DNA from 3 places in the Bradyrhizobium sp. 2TAF36 genome. Region 2 is predicted to be linked to each of the others. Evidence: predicted binding sites of a transcription regulator. Region 2 holds the regulator's gene; each other region holds the start of a gene.
What was found. Region 2 encodes LexA, which represses DNA repair genes until DNA is damaged. Its sites were predicted from a motif close to TGTTCNNNNTGTGTTCNG; they were not measured.

Region 1 (2,264 bases), on a different contig from region 2:
CTGGGAATCATATAGCGCATCGCCCCCCTGATAACCACCCTTGCGAGGTCTGGGGAAGCGGTTTTTCCGACTGTTTTTCCAGAGACTTACGAGCTCAGCACCACTGCCTCGAGGGAAGCCGGAATGAGCCGCATGGAACCACGTCCTAGGCTCCGAAAATCACCCGGTGCATGATCCGTCCAGGCACCAGCGTGAACAGCCCGGCAATCACGAGCGCGCCGACGAACGTCATGATCATGATGCGCCGGTGATCGGCGACCCGATGGGTGTGCGCCCGCCACACCGCGAGCGGTAGCATCACCAGCGTGAAGATCGACAGGAGATGGATCGGGCTGAACGGCCCGACCAGGCGGATCTGATGGATCCAGAACGACGAGGCCGCCACCACCGCCATCAGCGCCACCCAGATCCAGCCGATCGTCCGGTGCGGCAGCGTGCCTTTGGGGGCGGCAAACTGAACGAGGCCGAGCACGAAGGCGGCCATGGCGGCAAAGGCGTGCAGCGGGATCGCTGGAGCGGCCTCAAGCAGCGGCGCAACGCTCATGCAGGGCTTTCTCCGATCGACGGCCGACCCATGTAAATAGGATTAACATCAAGTTAATATCATTCACATCACGCCTCGTCAAAGGCCTGAGGCAGCACACGCAAAAACCGAGCTTTGCCCATCAATTGGTAAGGAATCCTGTCGTTCTAGGCGAGCAAGGTGACATCAGGGGCGAAGCGCCCCCGCCCGCCTCAGAACGGGATATCGTCGTCCATGTCGCTGTTGCGGCCACCACCACCGCCGCCGCCGGCGGCAACGGCACGGCGCGGCGRGCTGCTGACGGGACCGGAGGAGCCGAAATCGCCGCCCGGCTCGTCGCCGAAGCTGCCGCCTCCACCGCCGCCGCGGCCGTCGAGCATCGTCAGGGTCGAGTTGAAGCCCTGGAGCACGACCTCGGTGGAGTACTTCTCGGCGCCGCTCTGGTCGGTCCATTTGCGGGTCTGGAGCGCGCCCTCGATGTAAACCTTCGCGCCCTTCTTCAGGTACTGCTCGGCGACCTTGCAGAGCCCTTCATTGAAGATCACGACGCGATGCCACTCGGTCTTTTCCTTGCGCTCGCCGCTATTCTTGTCGCGCCAGGTCTCCGAGGTGGCGATGCTCAAATTCGCGATCGGCCGCCCGTCCTGGGTGCGGCGGATTTCGGGATCCTTGCCGAGATTTCCAACCAGAATGACCTTGTTGACGCTTCCCGCCATCGCCGCTCTCCACTCCGAATGCCACTGAATTTTAGAAGGCCCGGGACGCGCCCGCGTCCTCTGCAACCTGTTGACGCGACCCTATACGCTTGCGCGGACGGATCGGCCCGTCACCCCTCCACTTATCCCCACATATAGCACCCCTGGCCGGCTCGTTCCAGATTTGTTCTTATGACACCCCTCACCTTGTTGCGTTGGCAAGACGACACCGCGTTGCACAAAGACGGCCTGCGCCAAATGGAATTTCCCCGAATTCCTGAGGACGGCGAAACAGCTTAACATTCATCAAGTTAGAAGCAGTTCAGATGCCGCCCGACTGTTGCATTCCGGAGACGGACTCCGCCTCCCGCCTAAGCTACGCTTGGCTCGGAATTAGATTCTTATTGGCGTTGCGCCTGATCAACCGCTTCGGGGACTTCGAGAAGCGGACCGAAACTGGGGGAGACTGCAATGAATAAGATTTTGATTGGTACTATTGGTGCAATCGCGTTGGGGCTGTCGGCTCCCGCAAGCGCGGCAGATCTCGCTGCGCGTCCCTACACCAAGGCTCCGGCACCGATGATCGCGACCATCTACGACTGGAGCGGCTTCTACATCGGTATCAACGGCGGCGGCGGCACCAGTCACAAGTGCTGGGACGTCGATATCGGCGGTGGCGTTCTCGTAGGCGAAGGCTGCCACAACGCGACCGGCGGCACGGTCGGCGGCCAGGTCGGCTACCGCTGGCAGTCAGCCAACTGGGTGTTCGGCTTCGAAGGCCAGGGCAACTGGGCCGATTTCTCGGGTGACAACATCAGTGCGATCAGCGGCCTGCGCGATCGTTCGAAGATCAACGCGTTCGGCCTGATTACCGGTCAGGTCGGTTACGCCTGGAACAACGTCCTGGTCTACGTGAAGGGCGGCGGCGCCGTCGTCAGCGATCGCTACCGCAGCTTCGACGTCGCCAGCGGCCTCGAGTTCGACCGGGCCAACGAGACCCGTTGGGGCGGCACCGTGGGTGCGGGCGTCGAGTTCGGATTCGCCCC
Region 2 (2,264 bases):
GCGGAAAGTTGTCGTGACGATCGTCTCGCCGACTTCGGCGGGACGCGACGCGACGGCATGCAGGCTGTAGTCACACATCGGGTGCTCCTCATGCAGGGATGGCGACCCACGTCTCTTAATCGAGGCGCAGGCCTCTATCAGAGTGGAAATACCAAACGTTCTGCCGGGTTGTAGGCAAATCTACGGCTCGCCGCCGCAGGCCGCAATCACATTAACTTTCCCGAATCCGCCAGGAACAAAGCCCGCCCCTTTGCATTCTGCAGGCGCGTGTCAGCGCCCCGCAGGCGCCGACCAGCCGGAATAGTGCCAGCCCGGCCGCGACGGTTGGTCGACGGCGTCGAGGGCCTTGCGGACTTGCTCGCTTACGGCGGTGTCCTTGCGGACATGGGGCCGCGATTGCGCGGCCAAGGCTTGCACGGCCAAGGCTTGCACGGCCAAGGCTTGCACGGCCAAGGCTTGCACGGCCAAGGCTTGCACGGCCAAGGCTTGTACGTCCAAGGCTTGTACGTCCAAGGCTTGCGACGCTGATGCTGCGATCAGCGCCACAGCAATTGTGCTCAGAACGATCCGGCGCATGACTTCTCCTCGAACCTGAAGGCCGCGAAGCAGGGCTGCTTCGTGCGGCGTGCCGAGGATTTACCGCTGGAGGAGGGGCCGGATAATCTGCGCGAAACCAGAAAGACTATCCAGCGGAAGCGGACAATCGTCCGCTCCAATCTCGGATCGGCGCCGCCGATCGAAAGCGCGCGGGGCGCCAAATAACCGATACCGGCACGTCCGGTATCAATACTTCCGGTACAGCCCGATCAGCTTGCCCTGGATCTTCACCCGGTTGGGCGGCAGAATGCGGACCTCATAGGCCGCATTGGCGGGCTCGAGCGCGATCGAGGCGCCGCGGCGGCGGAAGCGCTTGAGCGTCGCCTCCTCGTCGTCGATCAGCGCCACCACGATATCGCCGGTATCGGCGCTCTCGTTGCGCTGGATCAGCGCCATGTCGCCGTCGAGAATGCCGGCCTCGACCATGGAATCGCCGCGCACTTCGAGCGCGTAATGTTCGCCCGAGCCGAGCATGTCAGGCGGTACGCTGATGGTGTGGCTGCGGGTCTGCAAGGCCTCGATCGGCGTACCGGCCGCGATGCGGCCCATCACGGGGACCGCGACGGGGCGCTCGCCCTCGTCCGCCGGCGGGCTCGAAGTCGTGCGGACCTTGCCGAGATTGCCTTCGATGACGCTCGGCGTGAAGCCGCGGCGGCTGCCGGCAGCGGCCTGAAGCTCGGGCAGCTTGATCACCTCGATGGCGCGGGCCCGGTTGGGCAGGCGCCGGATGAAGCCGCGCTCCTCGAGCGCAGTGATCAGGCGATGGATGCCCGATTTCGAGCGCAGGTCGAGCGCGTCCTTCATCTCATCGAAGGAGGGCGGCACGCCGCTTTCCTTCAGCCGTTCGCTGATGAACCGCAGGAGCTCGTATTGTTTGCGCGTTAACATCTCGACCAAAATCCCCCGGTTGATGTCGTTCGATTCCGAGACGCTGAATTCAGCAGTAAGCCGCTACATTCTCGAAACAAATCATGAACAGACACTATATGTTCGATACATGTTCCGCAACTGCTTAATTTACCGTGAACGCGACAAAGTTCGCGGAACGCACGCGAACGAAGCGCTCAGACGGGCAGCCGCAAGACCTCGCAAGGCGTGCCGGCTTCGGCCTTCGACGCGAATGGCGCGCGCACGAGAAGTGCCTGTGCCGCAGCGAGATTCGCAAGCAGCGAGGAATCCTGGTGATTGACCGGAAGGGCGACGAGCGTGCCGTCATCGCGGAGCTCGAGGCGTGCGCGCAGGTAATCCTCGCGCTGGTCGTTGGCGCCGACATCGCGGCCGAGCACCGCGCGTTCGCGGCGGTGATGAATCATCGAACGGCCCGAAAGCGCGCGAATCAACGGCACCATGAACAGGAAGCCGCAAACGTAGGATGACACGGGATTGCCGGGCAGGCCGATCACGCGCATCGCGCCGAGCCGCCCGTTCATCATCGGCTTGCCCGGCCGCATCGCTATCTTCCAGAACGCCATCGAGATACCTTCGTCCCTCAGCGCCTGCTGGACCAGATCGTGGTCCCCGACCGACGCGCCGCCGGTCGTGATCAGGATGTCGGCGCCGCTCTCCCGCGCGCGGCCGATGCCGGCCGTGGTGGCCTCCAGCGTATCGGCGGCAACGCCGAGGTCGATGGTATCGGCGCCCTCGCTGCGGGCGAGCGCGTGCAGGGC
Region 3 (2,264 bases), on a different contig from region 2:
GCGCAGCGCCCAGGCGAGCTTCGGATCGATGTCGAGCGGCAGCATCGCGCTGTCGTCAACGATCTCCGCAACGTCGAAACCGTAGAACCGCATCAGCCAGTCGGCCTGGTAAAGCCGGTGCTCGCGCAGCAGCGGCGGCTGTACCAGAGGCAAAGCGCGGCTGGCATCGGGGATCGGGCTGAAGGCGGAGTAATAGACGCGCCGCAGCCGGTAGGAGCCATAGAGATTGGAGCTGGTGTGCAGGATGGTGTGATCAGAGGCCGCGTCGGCGCCGACGATCATCTGTGTGCTCTGTCCGGCGGGCGCGAAGCGCTGCGGCCTGGCCTTCGTCTTTGTGCTGCGGTTTTCCTCGGCCTCGTCGAGCTTCAGCCGCAGCCGGCCCATGGTGCGGCGGATCGCGCGCACATCCTTTTCCGGTGCGTATTGCTGCAGGCTCGTCTCCTCAGGCATCTCGATGTTGATGGAGAGGCGATCTGCATATTTGCCGGCTTCCGCGATCAGCGCGTCGTCGGCCTCGGGAATGGTCTTGAGATGGATGTAGCCGCGGAAGTGATGCTCCTCGCGCAGTTTGCGCGCGACGCTGACCACCTGCTCCATGGTGTAGTCGGGGCTGCGGATGATGCCGGAGGAGAGAAACAGGCCCTCGATGTAATTGCGCCGGTAGAAGTCGAGCGTGAGCTTGACCACTTCGTCGATGGTGAAGCGGGCACGCGGCACGTTGGAGGAGGCGCGGTTGACGCAATAAAGGCAGTCGTAATTGCAGGCGTTGGTCAGGAGCACTTTGAGCAGCGAGATGCAGCGTCCGTCCGGCGCGTAGGAATGGCAGATGCCCATGCCCGGCGCGGTCGAGCCCATGCCCTTGCCATCGCTGGAATCCCGCTTCTCGGTGCCGCTGGAGGCGCACGACGCGTCGTATTTGGCGGCATCAGCCAGAATCTCCAGCTTGCGTTGTACGTCCATCGTGGAATCCCTTTGATTCAGCTTACGAATCCGGATGAGCACCAATTCGATTGACTCCCCGGCCGCTGTTAGCTTTATATTAGAACATATCATGAACAAATGAGCCAGCCGTAGGTTCTTATTTTTGAGAACCTCGGCAATCACCTCTGAAGGAGCGGCGTATATGAGCGGCGCACGGATGAACGCGCTTGCGACCTTGCGCGGCCAGATCGAGCGCATCGAGACGGCGGAGGTCGTGCATCAGCACGATCGCGTCGCGCTCGGCCACGACGAGGTCGACAGCGCGCTGAAGGGCGGGCTCGCGCGCGCGGTGATCCACGAGGTGTTTTGCGAGGGCCGGCAGGGAACCGCCGCGACGGGTTTTGTCATGGGGCTTGCGGGGCGTGTCTCGCGGCGCCGGCCGCTGCTGTGGGTGCGGCAGGATTTTTCGGAACTCGAGACCGGCGCGCTGTCGATGAGCGGGCTTGCCGAGATCGGTCTCGATCCGCGCCGCGTGGTGATGGTGCGCGCCGCCGATGTCGAGAGCGCGTTGCGGACCTCGGCCGATGCGCTCGCCTGCGACGCGCTTGGCGCCGTTGTGCTCGAGCTCTGGGGTGAGACGCGGCAGTTCGATCTCGTGGCGAGCCGCAAGCTGACACTGGCCGCGCAAGGCTCCGGTGTCACCGGCCTGATGTTGCGGATGGCCGCGCAGCCGCTGCCCTCGACCGCGGAGACGCGGTGGATGTTGCGCGCGGCGCATTCGCCGCCGGGCCCGGCATGGAGCTCCTGGGGCGCGCCGCGCTTCGATGCCGAACTCTTGCGCAATCGTCATGGCCCGTGCGGCCGGTGGATCATGGAATGGAAATGTGATGAGTGCCAGTTCTCTGAACCGTCGACGTATCCTCAGCCTGTGGCTGCCGCGCCTGCCCATCGATCGGATTCAGCGGTTCTTCGGCGCGCTGGGTAAGACCAATGATCCGAGCATCGTTGTCATCAAGGACAACAATGCGCTGGTGATCCATGCGCTGGACGAAGCCGCCGAGCGCCTCGGCTTGCACATCGGCCAGCCCCTGGCCAATGCACGGGCGATGTGTCCGGACTTGAAAGTGTTCGACGCCGATGTCGTGGCCGATGCGAAGACGCTCAGCGACGTCGCCGACTGGTGCGACCGCTTCACGCCGCTGGTGGCGCTCGATCCGCCGTACGGGCTGTTTCTGGACATCACCGGCTGCGCGCATCTGTTCGGCGGCGAGGCTGCGTTGTTGCAGACCTTCGTCCGCGCGCTCGCCCGTCAGGGTTTTGCCGTCAGCGCGGCGATCGCCGGC

Region 1: a site for LexA is predicted at 1,393-1,410, ahead of AB4Z51_RS09205 (single-stranded DNA-binding protein). Genes of this name have one in related genera too.
Region 3: a site for LexA is predicted at 1,041-1,058, ahead of AB4Z51_RS12400 (ImuA family protein). Genes of this name have one in related genera too.

What each region holds. Positions count from the first base shown of each region.
Region 1 covers NZ_JBFRFR010000012.1:96,595-98,858, forward strand. Annotated here, with positions in the region: gene AB4Z51_RS09200 (DUF2306 domain-containing protein) at 146-544, opposite strand; gene AB4Z51_RS09205 (single-stranded DNA-binding protein) at 736-1,239, opposite strand; gene AB4Z51_RS09210 (outer membrane protein) at 1,690-2,264, shown strand, end outside.
Region 2 covers NZ_JBFRFR010000054.1:52,213-54,476, reverse strand. Annotated here, with positions in the region: gene AB4Z51_RS28590 (hypothetical protein) at 1-78, opposite strand, end outside; gene AB4Z51_RS28585 (Cys-every-fifth RiPP peptide CefA) at 371-595, shown strand; gene lexA (transcriptional repressor LexA) at 784-1,485, opposite strand; gene AB4Z51_RS28575 (molybdopterin molybdotransferase MoeA) at 1,662-2,264, opposite strand, start outside.
Region 3 covers NZ_JBFRFR010000018.1:16,339-18,602, reverse strand. Annotated here, with positions in the region: gene AB4Z51_RS12405 (putative DNA modification/repair radical SAM protein) at 1-960, opposite strand, end outside; gene AB4Z51_RS12400 (ImuA family protein) at 1,124-1,906, shown strand; gene AB4Z51_RS12395 (Y-family DNA polymerase) at 1,809-2,264, shown strand, end outside.